Regions from separate parts of the Pseudoalteromonas qingdaonensis genome, predicted to be linked through region 2. Evidence: predicted binding sites of a transcription regulator. Region 2 holds the regulator's gene; the other holds the start of a gene.

Region 1 (6,104 bases), on a different contig from region 2:
AAACTTCATTCACTCGAGTACGAACCAAGGTACCACGATTAGAAATAATCATGATCTCATCGTTGTCATCGACCTGAACGGCACCAACTACAGAGCCGTTACGCTCGCTCACCTTGATAGAGACCACACCCTGAGTCGCACGACTCTTAGATGGGTAGTCTTCAAGGGCGGTACGCTTACCATAACCGTTTTCGGTCACGGTTAAGATGGCACCATCTGACTTAGGTACGATGAGGGACACCACGCGCTGGTCATCGGCCATCTTAATGCCGCGTACACCTGTGGCGGTACGACCCATAGGACGCACACCCTTGAACTTGATTTCCGGGTTACCTTCTTCATCAAGTACCGGGTTACCGTTTTCGTCAACCACGGCCGACTCTTCCGCTTCTTTAAAGCGTACTACCTTACCTGCGTCGGTAAATAGCATGATCTCATTGCTGCCATCTGTGATGTCCACACCGATCAGGCTATCGCCTTCGTTGAGGTTCACGGCAATAATACCGCTGGCGCGCTGACGGCTATAAGCGGTTAATGGCGTTTTCTTCACGGTACCAAAAGCGGTCGCCATAAAGACATACTTATCTTCTTCGTACTCACGTACTGGCAAGATAGCGGTAATGCGCTCATCAGCTTCAAGCGGCAACAGGTTAATAATTGGCTTACCACGGGCAGCGCGGCTGGCCAATGGCAACTGATACACCTTCAACCAGTACAGACGACCGGCTGTCGAGAAGCACAAGATGGTGTCGTGGGTGTTGGCGACCAGCAGACGCTCGATAAAGTCTTCATCCTTCATCTTGGTTGCTGATTTACCCTTACCACCACGGCGCTGCGCCTCGTAGTCGCTCAGCGGCTGGTACTTCACATAGCCTTCATGTGACAGGGTGACGACCACGTTTTCTTCGGTGATCAGATCTTCCAGGCTGATATCGTGAGCAGCGGCACTGATTTCGGTGCGGCGCTCATCGCCATAGGTTTCCTTGATGGTCACCAATTCATCGCGGATCACTTCCATCAAGCGCTCCGGCGAACCTAGGATATGTAATAACTCAGCGATCAGCTCAAGTAGCTCTTGATATTCATCAAGGATCTTCTCGTGCTCAAGGCCGGTTAGCTTATGTAGACGTAGCTCAAGAATGGCCTGCGCCTGTGGCTCAGATAAATAGTACTGACCATCGCGAATACCTAAATCATCCGCCAGCCAGTCTGGGCGAGCGGCGTTATCACCGGCTTTTTCCAGCATGGCTTTAACATTACCCAGCTCCCACGGACGAGCAACAAGGGCTTGTTTCGCTTCTGCTGGTGTCGGTGACTTACGAATAAGTTCGATAATAGGGTCGATATTGGCAAGCGCAATCGCCAAACCTTCAAGGGTATGAGCGCGCTCACGAGCCTTACGTAAATCGAATACGGTACGACGGGTAACCACTTCACGACGGTGCAGAATAAATGCTTCAAGCATTTCCTTGATGTTAAAGCACTTCGGCTGGTTACCGTCCAGGGCAACCATGTTGATACCGAACACGGTTTGCATCTGGGTTTGGGCGTACAGATTATTCAGTACCACCTCGCCCACTTCGCCGCGTTTGATTTCAATAACGATACGCATACCGTCTTTATCAGACTCATCGCGCAGCGCACTAATGCCTTCGATCTTCTTGTCTTTTACAAGCTCAGCGATTTTTTCGATAAGGCGGGCTTTATTCACCTGATACGGAATTTCATGAACGATAATGGTCTCGCGACCTGTTTTTTCGTCCACTTCTACTTCCGCGCGAGCGCGAATATAAACCTTGCCACGACCTGTTTTATAGGCCTGCTCTATGCCTTTTTTACCATTGATAATGGCCGCTGTTGGGAAGTCCGGGCCTGGAATATATTCCATCAGCTCGTCAATGGTGGTTTGCGGCTCTTTGATAAGCGCTAAACAGCCGTTGATCACTTCGGTTAGGTTGTGCGGCGGGATATTGGTCGCCATACCTACGGCGATACCCGATGAACCATTGACCAGCAGGTTAGGCACCTTGGTCGGTAGTACATCTGGGATCATCTCGGTGCCATCATAGTTAGGCACGTAATCAACGGTTTCTTTTTCCAGGTCGGCTAACAACTCTTGGGAAAGTTTTGCCATGCGTACTTCGGTGTAACGCATCGCCGCCGCCGAGTCACCATCCACGGAACCAAAGTTACCTTGGCCATCAACCAGCATATAACGCAGAGAAAACGGCTGCGCCATACGTACTATGGTGTCGTATACGGCACTGTCGCCGTGCGGGTGGTATTTACCGATGACGTCGCCCACTACACGGGCAGACTTTTTATACGGTTTGTTCCAGTCATTGCGGAGTTCATTCATGGCGAACAAAACACGACGGTGTACCGGCTTTAGGCCGTCACGAACGTCGGGAAGCGCACGTCCTACGATTACACTCATGGCGTAATCCAGGTAGGAATTCTTTAACTCATCTTCAATATTAACCGGAAGGACTTCATTGGCGAGATCAGTCATTGATATCACTTTCCTTCTTATTTGCGACAGGCTGTAATCGGCACGAGTTATACTCGGCTTATCACCTGCCCCATTGTCGTTATTATCTCAGCCCATGCTATCACATAATTTTTATTTTTACAGGCGCTAAATCTTTGCGATTTCACAAAATCCCCCCGTATAATGGCCTCAGACGAACGAGGAAGTTTTATATGACCGAACATCAAAATGTAGATACGGATGAAATTGCAAAATTTGAAGCCATAGCACAGCGCTGGTGGGATCTCGATGGCGAATTTAAACCCTTACACGAAATCAATCCCCTGCGCCTGGACTTTATCGCCCAACATGCCAATGGCCTGGCCGACAAAGAAACTCTGGATATAGGCTGTGGCGGTGGCATACTCGCCGAGAGCATGGCCAAGCTCGGTGCCAAGGTCACCGGCATAGATATGGGTCGTGAACCACTGAATGTCGCCAAGCTCCATAGTTTAGAGTCTGGTGTTAAAGTCCAATACCAACAAATTACCGCGGAGCAATATGCGAGCGAGCACCCAGAGCGCTTCGATGTGGTGACCTGTATGGAAATGCTTGAGCATGTGCCGGACCCGCAATCCGTGATAGCCAGCGCTGCCGCCCTTGCCAAACCCGGCGCTCAGGTTTATTTCTCAACCTTAAATAAAACTGCCAAGGCCTATCTGTTTGCCATTGTTGGCGCCGAGAAATTACTTAAACTTGTGCCCGAAGGCACCCACGACCATAAAAAGTTTATCCGCCCATCGCAGCTTATCCAATGGGCTGAGCAAGCCGGGTTAAAGGTGCGCCACAGTGCCGGACTAAGCTACAACCCGTTAACTAAGCAATACACCTTGGGCCAGGACTTAGGCGTTAACTACATTTTGCACTTTGAAAAGCTGGCGTAACACAAGTGTAGCGAATCCGCCTGGTGTTTTTTAGAAGTGCGGACACACTATATCTGGTGGTATGTTATTTTTTAAACACCAGATATAGTGCACAAGTAAGAATTAGCGTGATGAAAAGATGCGCGACTTGATGATAAAAAACCCAGTCGGTTAGACTTGGAAAAAATCATTAAATTTGTGTTTTTTGACGTTGCTTTTCGCCGACCGACAGAGTTAAAAATGTTTGAAGGTTAACGGTCACTAACCGTGGCGACTTATCCACAGATTGTCACAGTTTGCACCTCTTGCAAATACACGCAGACCCCACTATCTTGTGAATCACAGTGATGAAAACACCATATCTAGTGTTTGAATCTTATACAGCTATAAATGCTTGGTGGCCGTGGGCGATGGCGCAAAGCGAAGGTATGCTAAAACGTAGTAAATACATCGCCTGCAATAGCTGAAAAACACCTTTAACAGCTGTGCGCTAATACAACTAATTATAATTACGGGTAATAACTATGACTCAACAGTTATCTGTTAGCAAACGCGATGGACGTAAGGAAGCGTTGGATTTAGATAAAATTCATCGTGTCATTACTTGGGCCGCCGAAGGGCTCAATAATGTATCTGTATCTCAGGTAGAACTTAAGTCTCATATTCAATTCTATGACGGTATTCGCACCGAAGATATTCACGAAACGATTATCAAATCGGCGGCGGACTTGATCTCGAAAGATACGCCTGACTACCAGTATTTGGCGGCGCGTCTGGCTATTTTCCACCTGCGCAAAAAAGCCTATGGTCGTTTTGAGCCACCTAAGCTGTATGATCATGTTGTTAAACTCGTTGAAGACAAGCGTTACGATCAGCATTTACTGTCCGACTACACTCAGTCGGAATTCGAGCAAATGGATCAGTTTATTGACCATAGCCGCGATTTAAACTTCAGCTATGCTGCCGTGAAGCAGCTAGAAGGTAAGTACCTGGTACAAAACCGCGTCACTGGCGATATTTATGAAAGCGCCCAGTTCCTGTATATCCTGGTTGCTGCCAGCCTGTTCTCGGATTACCCAAAAGAGACGCGCCTTGATTATGTGAAGCGTTTTTACGATGCGGTGTCTTTGTTTAAGATCTCATTGCCTACACCTATTATGTCGGGCGTGCGTACACCAACGCGTCAGTTTAGTTCATGCGTACTAATTGAATGTGCCGACAGCCTGGATTCAATTAACGCCACTTCATCGGCGATTGTAAAATACGTATCTCAGCGCGCTGGTATCGGTATCAACGCTGGTCGTATTCGCGCCCTAGGTAGCCCAATTCGCAACGGCGAAGCCTACCACACAGGTTGTGTTCCTTTTTATAAGCACTTCCAAACAGCGGTTAAAAGCTGTTCGCAAGGCGGCGTACGTGGCGGTGCCGCGACTTTGTTCTACCCGCTTTGGCACCTAGAGGTTGAAAACCTACTGGTACTTAAGAACAACCGTGGTGTTGATGATAACCGTGTACGTCACCTTGACTACGGTGTGCAGTTTAACAAACTGATGTATACCCGTTTAATTAAAGACGGCTTTATCACCCTGTTCAGCCCATCGGATGTACCGGGTCTTTACGATGCCTTCTTTGAAGATCAGCAGCTGTTTGAAGAGCTTTACGTAAAATACGAACAAGATGAGTCTATTCGTAAGAAGCGTATCAAGGCCATTGAACTCTTCTCTATGTTCTTGCAAGAGCGTGCCAGCACAGGCCGCATCTACCTGCAGAACGTTGACCACTGTAATACTCACAGCCCGTTTGATGCCAAGGTTGCACCGATACGCCAGTCTAACCTGTGTCTGGAAATCGCTTTACCAACCAAGCCGCTAAACGATGTGAACGACGAAACCGGTGAAATCGCTCTATGTACTCTGTCGGCCTTCAACCTGGGCGCCATTGAGTCTCTGGACGAGCTTGAAGAGCTAGCTGAGCTGGCTGTTCGTGCCCTTGATAACCTGCTGGATTATCAAGAATACCCAGTACCGGCTGCCTACAATGCCACCATGGGTCGTCGTACTTTAGGTGTGGGCGTGATTAACTTTGCCTATTACCTGGCTAAAAATGGTAAGCGTTATTCAGATGGCAGCGCTAACAGCCTGACGCATAAAACCTTTGAAGCGATTCAATACTATTTGATGAAAGCATCAAACGAGCTGGCCAAAGAAAAAGGCGCCTGTCCTAAGTTTAATGAAACCACTTATTCGCAAGGCATCATGCCTATCGATACCTATAAAAAGGATCTTGATAGCGTTTGTGATGAGCCACTGCACCTGGATTGGGACGCTCTGCGCGAGAGCATTAAAGCTCACGGCATGCGTAACTCAACACTGTCGGCCCTTATGCCATCAGAAACCTCGTCGCAAATCTCCAATGCCACTAACGGCATTGAGCCACCGCGCGGTCATATCAGCGTTAAGGCATCTAAAGACGGTATCCTTAAGCAGGTTGTGCCTGAGTATGAGCGTCTTAAAGATCAATATGAATTACTGTGGGATATTCCATCAAACGATGGCTACCTGCAGCTAGTGGGCATAATGCAAAAGTTCGTTGACCAGACTATTTCGGCCAACACCAACTATGATCCGAATAAGTTCGATGGCGGCAAGGTGCCGATGAAGCTCTTGCTTAAAGATCTGCTTACCGCCTATAAACTGGGTGTGAAGACCTTG
Region 2 (6,104 bases):
AATCCCTGTTTAAATAAAATAGCTAAATTAGCATGCCTGGACTTATTCAGAGCTCTCACAAGCTTAGCTATTCGCGGCGTGCCGATGCAGGAATGTGTCCACATTTCAAGTCGGCACAACAAAGAAGAGCGCTGCTTGTGACGCTCCTGAAAGGCTGGTTTAAATGAGATTTATTCTGCGTTAAATGGTTTTGACTTAGCACCACTAAGCCTGCATCCATTTGCCTTGCTTAAATCTCGTTTACTTCCAGCTGAATATTGCCAAGGCATACTATTTTAGCTACGTAGCCAATAGGCAAACGAGCCGTTTAAGCGTACAATAGCGGCCTTTCATATAGACAATCACGTTGCACCTAGGAGACAGCATGTTAGAACGTAACATGAACATTGCAGACTTTGACCCAGAATTAGCTAATGCGATGAACGCAGAAGTAGCTCGCCAAGAAGAGCATATCGAGCTTATCGCATCAGAAAACTACTGTAGCCCACGCGTACTTGAAGCCCAGGGTTCACAGCTAACTAACAAATATGCAGAAGGCTACCCAGGTAAGCGTTACTACGGTGGTTGTGAGCATGTTGACGTGGTTGAGCAACTGGCTATTGACCGTGCGAACGAGCTATTCGGCACAGATTACGCAAACGTACAGCCGCACGCGGGTTCACAAGCAAACGCCGCTGTTTTCCAAGCGCTTCTTCAGCCGCACGACACTGTACTAGGCATGAGCCTGGCACACGGTGGTCACTTGACTCACGGCGCACACGTAAACTTCTCAGGTAAAATGTACAACGCTATTCAGTACGGCCTAAATGAAGCAACTGGCGAAATCGATTACGATCAGGTTGAAGCGCTAGCGCTTGAGCACAAGCCAAAAATGATCATCGGTGGTTTCTCTGCTTACTCAGGTATCGTTGACTGGAAACGTTTCCGTGAAATCGCTGACAAAGTAGGTGCTTACCTGTTTGTTGATATGGCTCACGTTGCTGGCCTTATCGCCGCTGGCGTATACCCAAGCCCAGTACCTTACGCGCACGTGGTAACTACTACTACGCACAAGACGCTTGCTGGTCCTCGTGGTGGTCTAATCGTTTCTAACTGTGGCGACGAAGAGATCTACAAAAAGCTAAACAGCGCCGTATTCCCAGGTGGCCAGGGTGGTCCTCTATGTCACGTAATCGCTGCTAAAGCGGTTGCTTTCAAAGAAGCGCTACAGCCTGAATTTAAAGCATACCAGCAGCAGGTTGTTGCTAATGCTCAAGCCATGGTTAAAGTGCTACAAGAGCGCGGTTACAAGGTAGTTTCGGGCAAAACCGACAACCACCTGTTCCTTCTTGATTTGATCGACAAAGACATCACGGGTAAAGATGCCGATGCTGCTCTTGGTAATGCCAACATCACGGTAAACAAGAACTCGGTACCAAACGATCCGCGTTCACCGTTTGTAACTTCTGGTCTACGTCTAGGTTCTCCGGCTATCACTCGCCGTGGTTTCAAAGAAGCCGAAGCGAAAGAGCTAGCGGGCTGGATCTGTGACGTACTAGATAACATCGAAAGCACTGATGTTCAGGCACAAGTAAAAGAAAAAGTGAAAGCAATTTGCGCTAAGTTCCCTGTTTACGCATAACAGTGTCAAATAGCTATTACACAAACATTTGTGTATGATAAAGGCCGCAATTTTTGCGGCCTTTTTGTTATCTACAGGAACCCCATTCACTATGCATTGTCCTTTCTGCAGCGCTAAAGACACCAAGGTAATTGACTCACGTCTGGTCGGAGGTGGCCACCAGGTTCGTCGTCGTCGCGAATGCAATGACTGTCACGAACGTTTTACCACCTTTGAAGGGGCGGAATTAGTGATGCCGCGGGTGATCAAGCGTGATGGTTCCCGTGAGCCTTTTAATGAAGACAAGTTGCAAAATGGCCTGCACCGCGCATTAGAGCGTCGACCAGTAAAAACAGAACAAGTCGATGAAGTGGTGCATCAAATCAAATCACAAATTCGTGCCACCGGCGAGCGCGAAGTCAGCTCACAACTGATAGGCGAATGCATTATGGAAGCACTGAAGGGGCTGGATAAGGTCGCTTATGTGCGCTTTGCTTCTGTCTATCGCTCGTTTGAAGATATCCGTGAATTCGGTGAAGAAATCGCCCGCCTAGGAGACTAAGATGATCTTCAGTGCGGATGACAAGCGCTATATGCGCCGAGCCATTGAGCTGGCGTATCAAGGTCGATTCACCACCACACCCAATCCCAATGTCGGCTGTGTGCTGGTTAAAGAGGGTCAGATTATAGGTGAAGGTTTTCACCAGCAGGCCGGAACGCCACACGCCGAAGTGCATGCACTTGCGGCGGCCGGTGATAATGCCCAAGGCGCTACCGCTTATGTAACCCTTGAGCCTTGCAGCCATACCGGTCGTACCGGCCCCTGTGCCGGCGCTCTGATCAAGGCCAAGGTGGCAAAAGTCATTTGCGCCATGCAAGACCCTAATCCACAGGTCAGTGGTCGCGGCATGAAGATGCTGGCCGAGGCGGGCATAGAAGTCGCATCTGGTTTGCTTGGCGATGAAGCCGAAAAGCTAAACCTGGGCTTTTTAAAGCGCATGCGCATCGGGCGTCCTTATGTTACCTGTAAGCTCGCCGCCAGCCTGGACGGTAAAACCGCCCTGGCCAATGGTGAGAGTAAATGGATCACCGGCCCAGAAGCGCGCAAAGATGTGCAGTTATTTCGCGCCCAGCACTGCGCTATTTTAAGCGGTGCCGATACCGTGCTGGTGGATGATGCCAAGCTCAATGTGCGATTGGACGACACGCAATTGGCCGAGTATGTGCTGCCCGAGGTGCGCCAACCGCTGCGGGTGATCTTAGATAGCCGTTATCGGCTGACCCCGGATTTAGCGCTTTTTCAACAGCCCGGCGAGATATTATTAGTGCGCTCACGCACAGCCAGTGTGACGCGCAAAGAGCTTGATAAACAGCCCCTGTGGCCCAACAATGTAACCGAGTTGCTGTGCGAAGGCCTTGAAAATGGGCAGGTTAATCTTGATGCTCTGCTGGCAGAGCTGGCGCAGCGTGATATTAACTCAGTTTGGCTGGAGGCGGGGGCGACCCTGGCCGGTGCCATGGCGCAGCAGCAACTTATTGATAGCTACATTGTTTATATTGCGCCAAAATTAATGGGCAGTGATGCCAAAGGCTTGTTAACTATGGGCCCCTTTACGGCCATGACTCAAGTGCCAACCCTGCACTTTAGCGATATGACCCCGGTTGGTGAGGATATTCGCCTTACCTTAGAACAACTTAGAGTAGAATAGCCATGTTTACAGGTATTATTGAAGCAACGGGCACGCTCAGCTCCCTGACCTTGGTTGATGGCGACTTAAGCGTGCGCGTACAAAGTGACAACTTGGACATGAGTGACGTCGCGCTTGGCGACAGTATCGCTACCAATGGCGTTTGTTTGACCGTTACTGAAAAATTCAGCGATGGTTTTAGTGCCGATGTCTCTAAAGAGACCTTGTCACTGACGCGCTTTGCGCATTATCAGCGCGGCCAGCGAGTCAATTTAGAAAAGGCTCTGCAGCCGATTTCACGCCTAGGCGGGCACCTGGTTTCCGGCCATGTGGATGGCATTGCCGAGGTGGTAAAAGTCAGCCCTAATGCCCGCGCCATCGACTATTGGCTAGCGGCGCCGGAAGCGCTGATGAAATATATTCCCTACAAGGGCTCGGTGTGCATCGACGGCGCCAGTTTGACCGTTAATGAAATCGACGGCAACCAGTTTAAATTAACCATAGTGCCGCACACGCTGGCACAAACCACGATCGCCGAATTTCAGGTTGGCACCTTGGTCAATCTCGAGGTCGATCAAATAGCGCGTTACTTGGAGCGCCTAATTCAAGGGGCGCAAGCTCCAAAAGCAGAATCAACAGTAACCGAAAGCCTGCTGGTGCAGGCCGGATTTATCAAATAACACATAGTGGGCAAGATATGAGTTTGAATAGCGCAGCGGAGATCATCGAAGACATTAAAAATGGCAAAATGGTCATCTTGATGGACGACGAAGATCGTGAAAATGAAGGCGACCTGATTATTGCCGCCGAGCACATCAGTGCTGATGCAATTAACTTTATGGCGACCTATGGCCGTGGCCTGATCTGCTTAACGCTGACACAAGAGCGTTGTGAGCAATTGGCACTGCCGCTGATGGTGAAAAACAATGGCGCCCAGTTCTCGACCAACTTCACCATGTCTATTGAGGCCGCCAAGGGCGTAACCACAGGTATTTCTGCCGCCGACCGTGCGCGCACTGTGCAGGCCGCCGTGGCCAAAGGTGCGGTAGCTGAGGATATCGTTCAGCCTGGGCATATTTTCCCGATTATGGCCCAGCCAGGTGGCGTTTTAACTCGAGCCGGTCATACAGAAGCAGGTTGTGACCTAGCCCGTTTGGCCGGTCTTGAGCCGTCGTCTGTGATTGTCGAAATCCTGAACCCGGATGGCACCATGGCCCGTCGCCCAGAGCTGGAAGTGTTTGCCAAGGAGCACGGTATTAAGATGGGCACCATTGCCGATCTTATCGAGTACCGTAACCTTAATGAAACCACCATTGAGAAGGTTGCCCAGTGCAAGCTGCCGACCGAGCATGGCGAGTTCGAGCTGGTAACATACAAAGACACCATAGATGGTCAGCTTCACTATGCCATGGTGAAGGGTGAAATTAACGACCCAACTTTAGTGCGTGTGCACTTGCAAAGTACCTTTAACGACATTCTGCTCTCCGATCGCGGCGCCGAACGCAGCTGGACGCTTTCTAAGGCCATGGATTACATTGCCAAAAATGAAGGGGTTCTGGTTATTCTTGGTAAACAAGAGTGCAGCGAAGATATCGAAGCCATGGTCAAGGCGTTTGCAATGGAAGATGAAGGTCAGCAGGCCAATTATCGTAAGTTCCAGGGCACCTCGCGTACCGTGGGCATTGGCTCACAAATCCTTGCCGATTTGGGCATTACCAAGATGCGCCTGATGAGCATGCCGAAGAAGTATCACGCGCTGTCGGGTTTCCACCTTGAAGTGGTTGATTACGTACAGCCAGAATAAGCAGCTATTTTTTTTCAGTTATGGTATGATGCGCGGCAATTTTGCGATACCCCTAATTCGCCCCGCATCACGCGTTGGCAATATCAATAAAGGTTTATAAATGAAAATTATTGAAGGTAACAAGTTTGCACCGGGCAAAAAATTTGCCATCGTGATTTCACGTTTTAATGACTTCATTGGCAGCAGCCTACTTGATGGCGCGGTGGATGAGTTAAAGCGCACTGGCAACGTCAGTGACGACGACATCACAGTAGTTTACGTACCGGGCGCCGTTGAGTTACCACTTGTGGCTAAGCGTCTTGCCGCTAAAGGCGAGCACGATGCCATTATCGCCCTTGGCGTTATTATTCGTGGCGGCACACCGCATTTCGATCTGGTTGCCGGTGAGTCGAACAAGGGTCTGGCACAAGTATCGCTAGAATATGATGTACCGGTTGCTTTTGGTGTATTAACCACGGAAAGCATAGAGCAAGCCATTGAGCGTGCAGGTACAAAAATGGGCAACAAGGGTGGCGAAGCTGCACTAAGTGCCCTAGAAATGGTTAATGTTTTAGACAAAATTTAAGGGTTCACAGTGAAACCAGCAGCTAGACGCAAAGCGCGCGTATTGGCCCTACAGGCCGTTTACTCTTGGCAAATGAGTGGCAATGCCATTGCCGACATTGAGCAGAATATGTTGATTGAGAACGACATATCTAAGGTTGATGTAGAGTATTTTAAAGATCTCGCTCGTGGCGTGGCCGTTAACTTTAAACAGTTGGACACCATTTTGGCTCCGCACTTAACGCGTCCTTACGAAGACATCGACATGGTTGAGAAAGCCATTCTGCGTCTAAGCGCGTATGAGTTAAAGTTCCGTGAAGACGTACCTTACAAGGTAGCGATTAACGAAGGCATTGAATTGGCAAAAACTTTTGGTGCCGAAGACAGTCATAAATTCGTTAATGGTGTGCTGGATAAGGCGGTCAAGGAACTGCGTAGCTAAGCACCTGACAACAAGGAGAGCCGGCTC

The links. The regulator NrdR, encoded in region 2, represses ribonucleotide reductase genes. The targets are predictions, from matches to a motif close to AAACACNANATNTNGTGTTT.
Region 1: the regulator NrdR is predicted to act here: its motif matches at 3,745-3,764, upstream of nrdA (class 1a ribonucleoside-diphosphate reductase subunit alpha).

What each region holds. Positions count from the first base shown of each region.
Region 1 covers NZ_JBCGCU010000002.1:269,893-275,996, reverse strand. The annotation lists gene gyrA (DNA topoisomerase (ATP-hydrolyzing) subunit A) at 1-2,512, opposite strand, end outside; gene ubiG (bifunctional 2-polyprenyl-6-hydroxyphenol methylase/3-demethylubiquinol 3-O-methyltransferase UbiG) at 2,704-3,414, shown strand; gene nrdA (class 1a ribonucleoside-diphosphate reductase subunit alpha) at 3,918-6,104, shown strand, end outside.
Region 2 covers NZ_JBCGCU010000001.1:14,772-20,875, reverse strand. The annotation lists gene glyA (serine hydroxymethyltransferase) at 365-1,621, shown strand; gene nrdR (transcriptional regulator NrdR) at 1,713-2,162, shown strand; gene ribD (bifunctional diaminohydroxyphosphoribosylaminopyrimidine deaminase/5-amino-6-(5-phosphoribosylamino)uracil reductase RibD) at 2,164-3,309, shown strand; gene WCN91_RS00080 (riboflavin synthase) at 3,312-3,968, shown strand; gene ribBA (bifunctional 3,4-dihydroxy-2-butanone-4-phosphate synthase/GTP cyclohydrolase II) at 3,986-5,092, shown strand; gene ribH (6,7-dimethyl-8-ribityllumazine synthase) at 5,193-5,657, shown strand; gene nusB (transcription antitermination factor NusB) at 5,667-6,077, shown strand.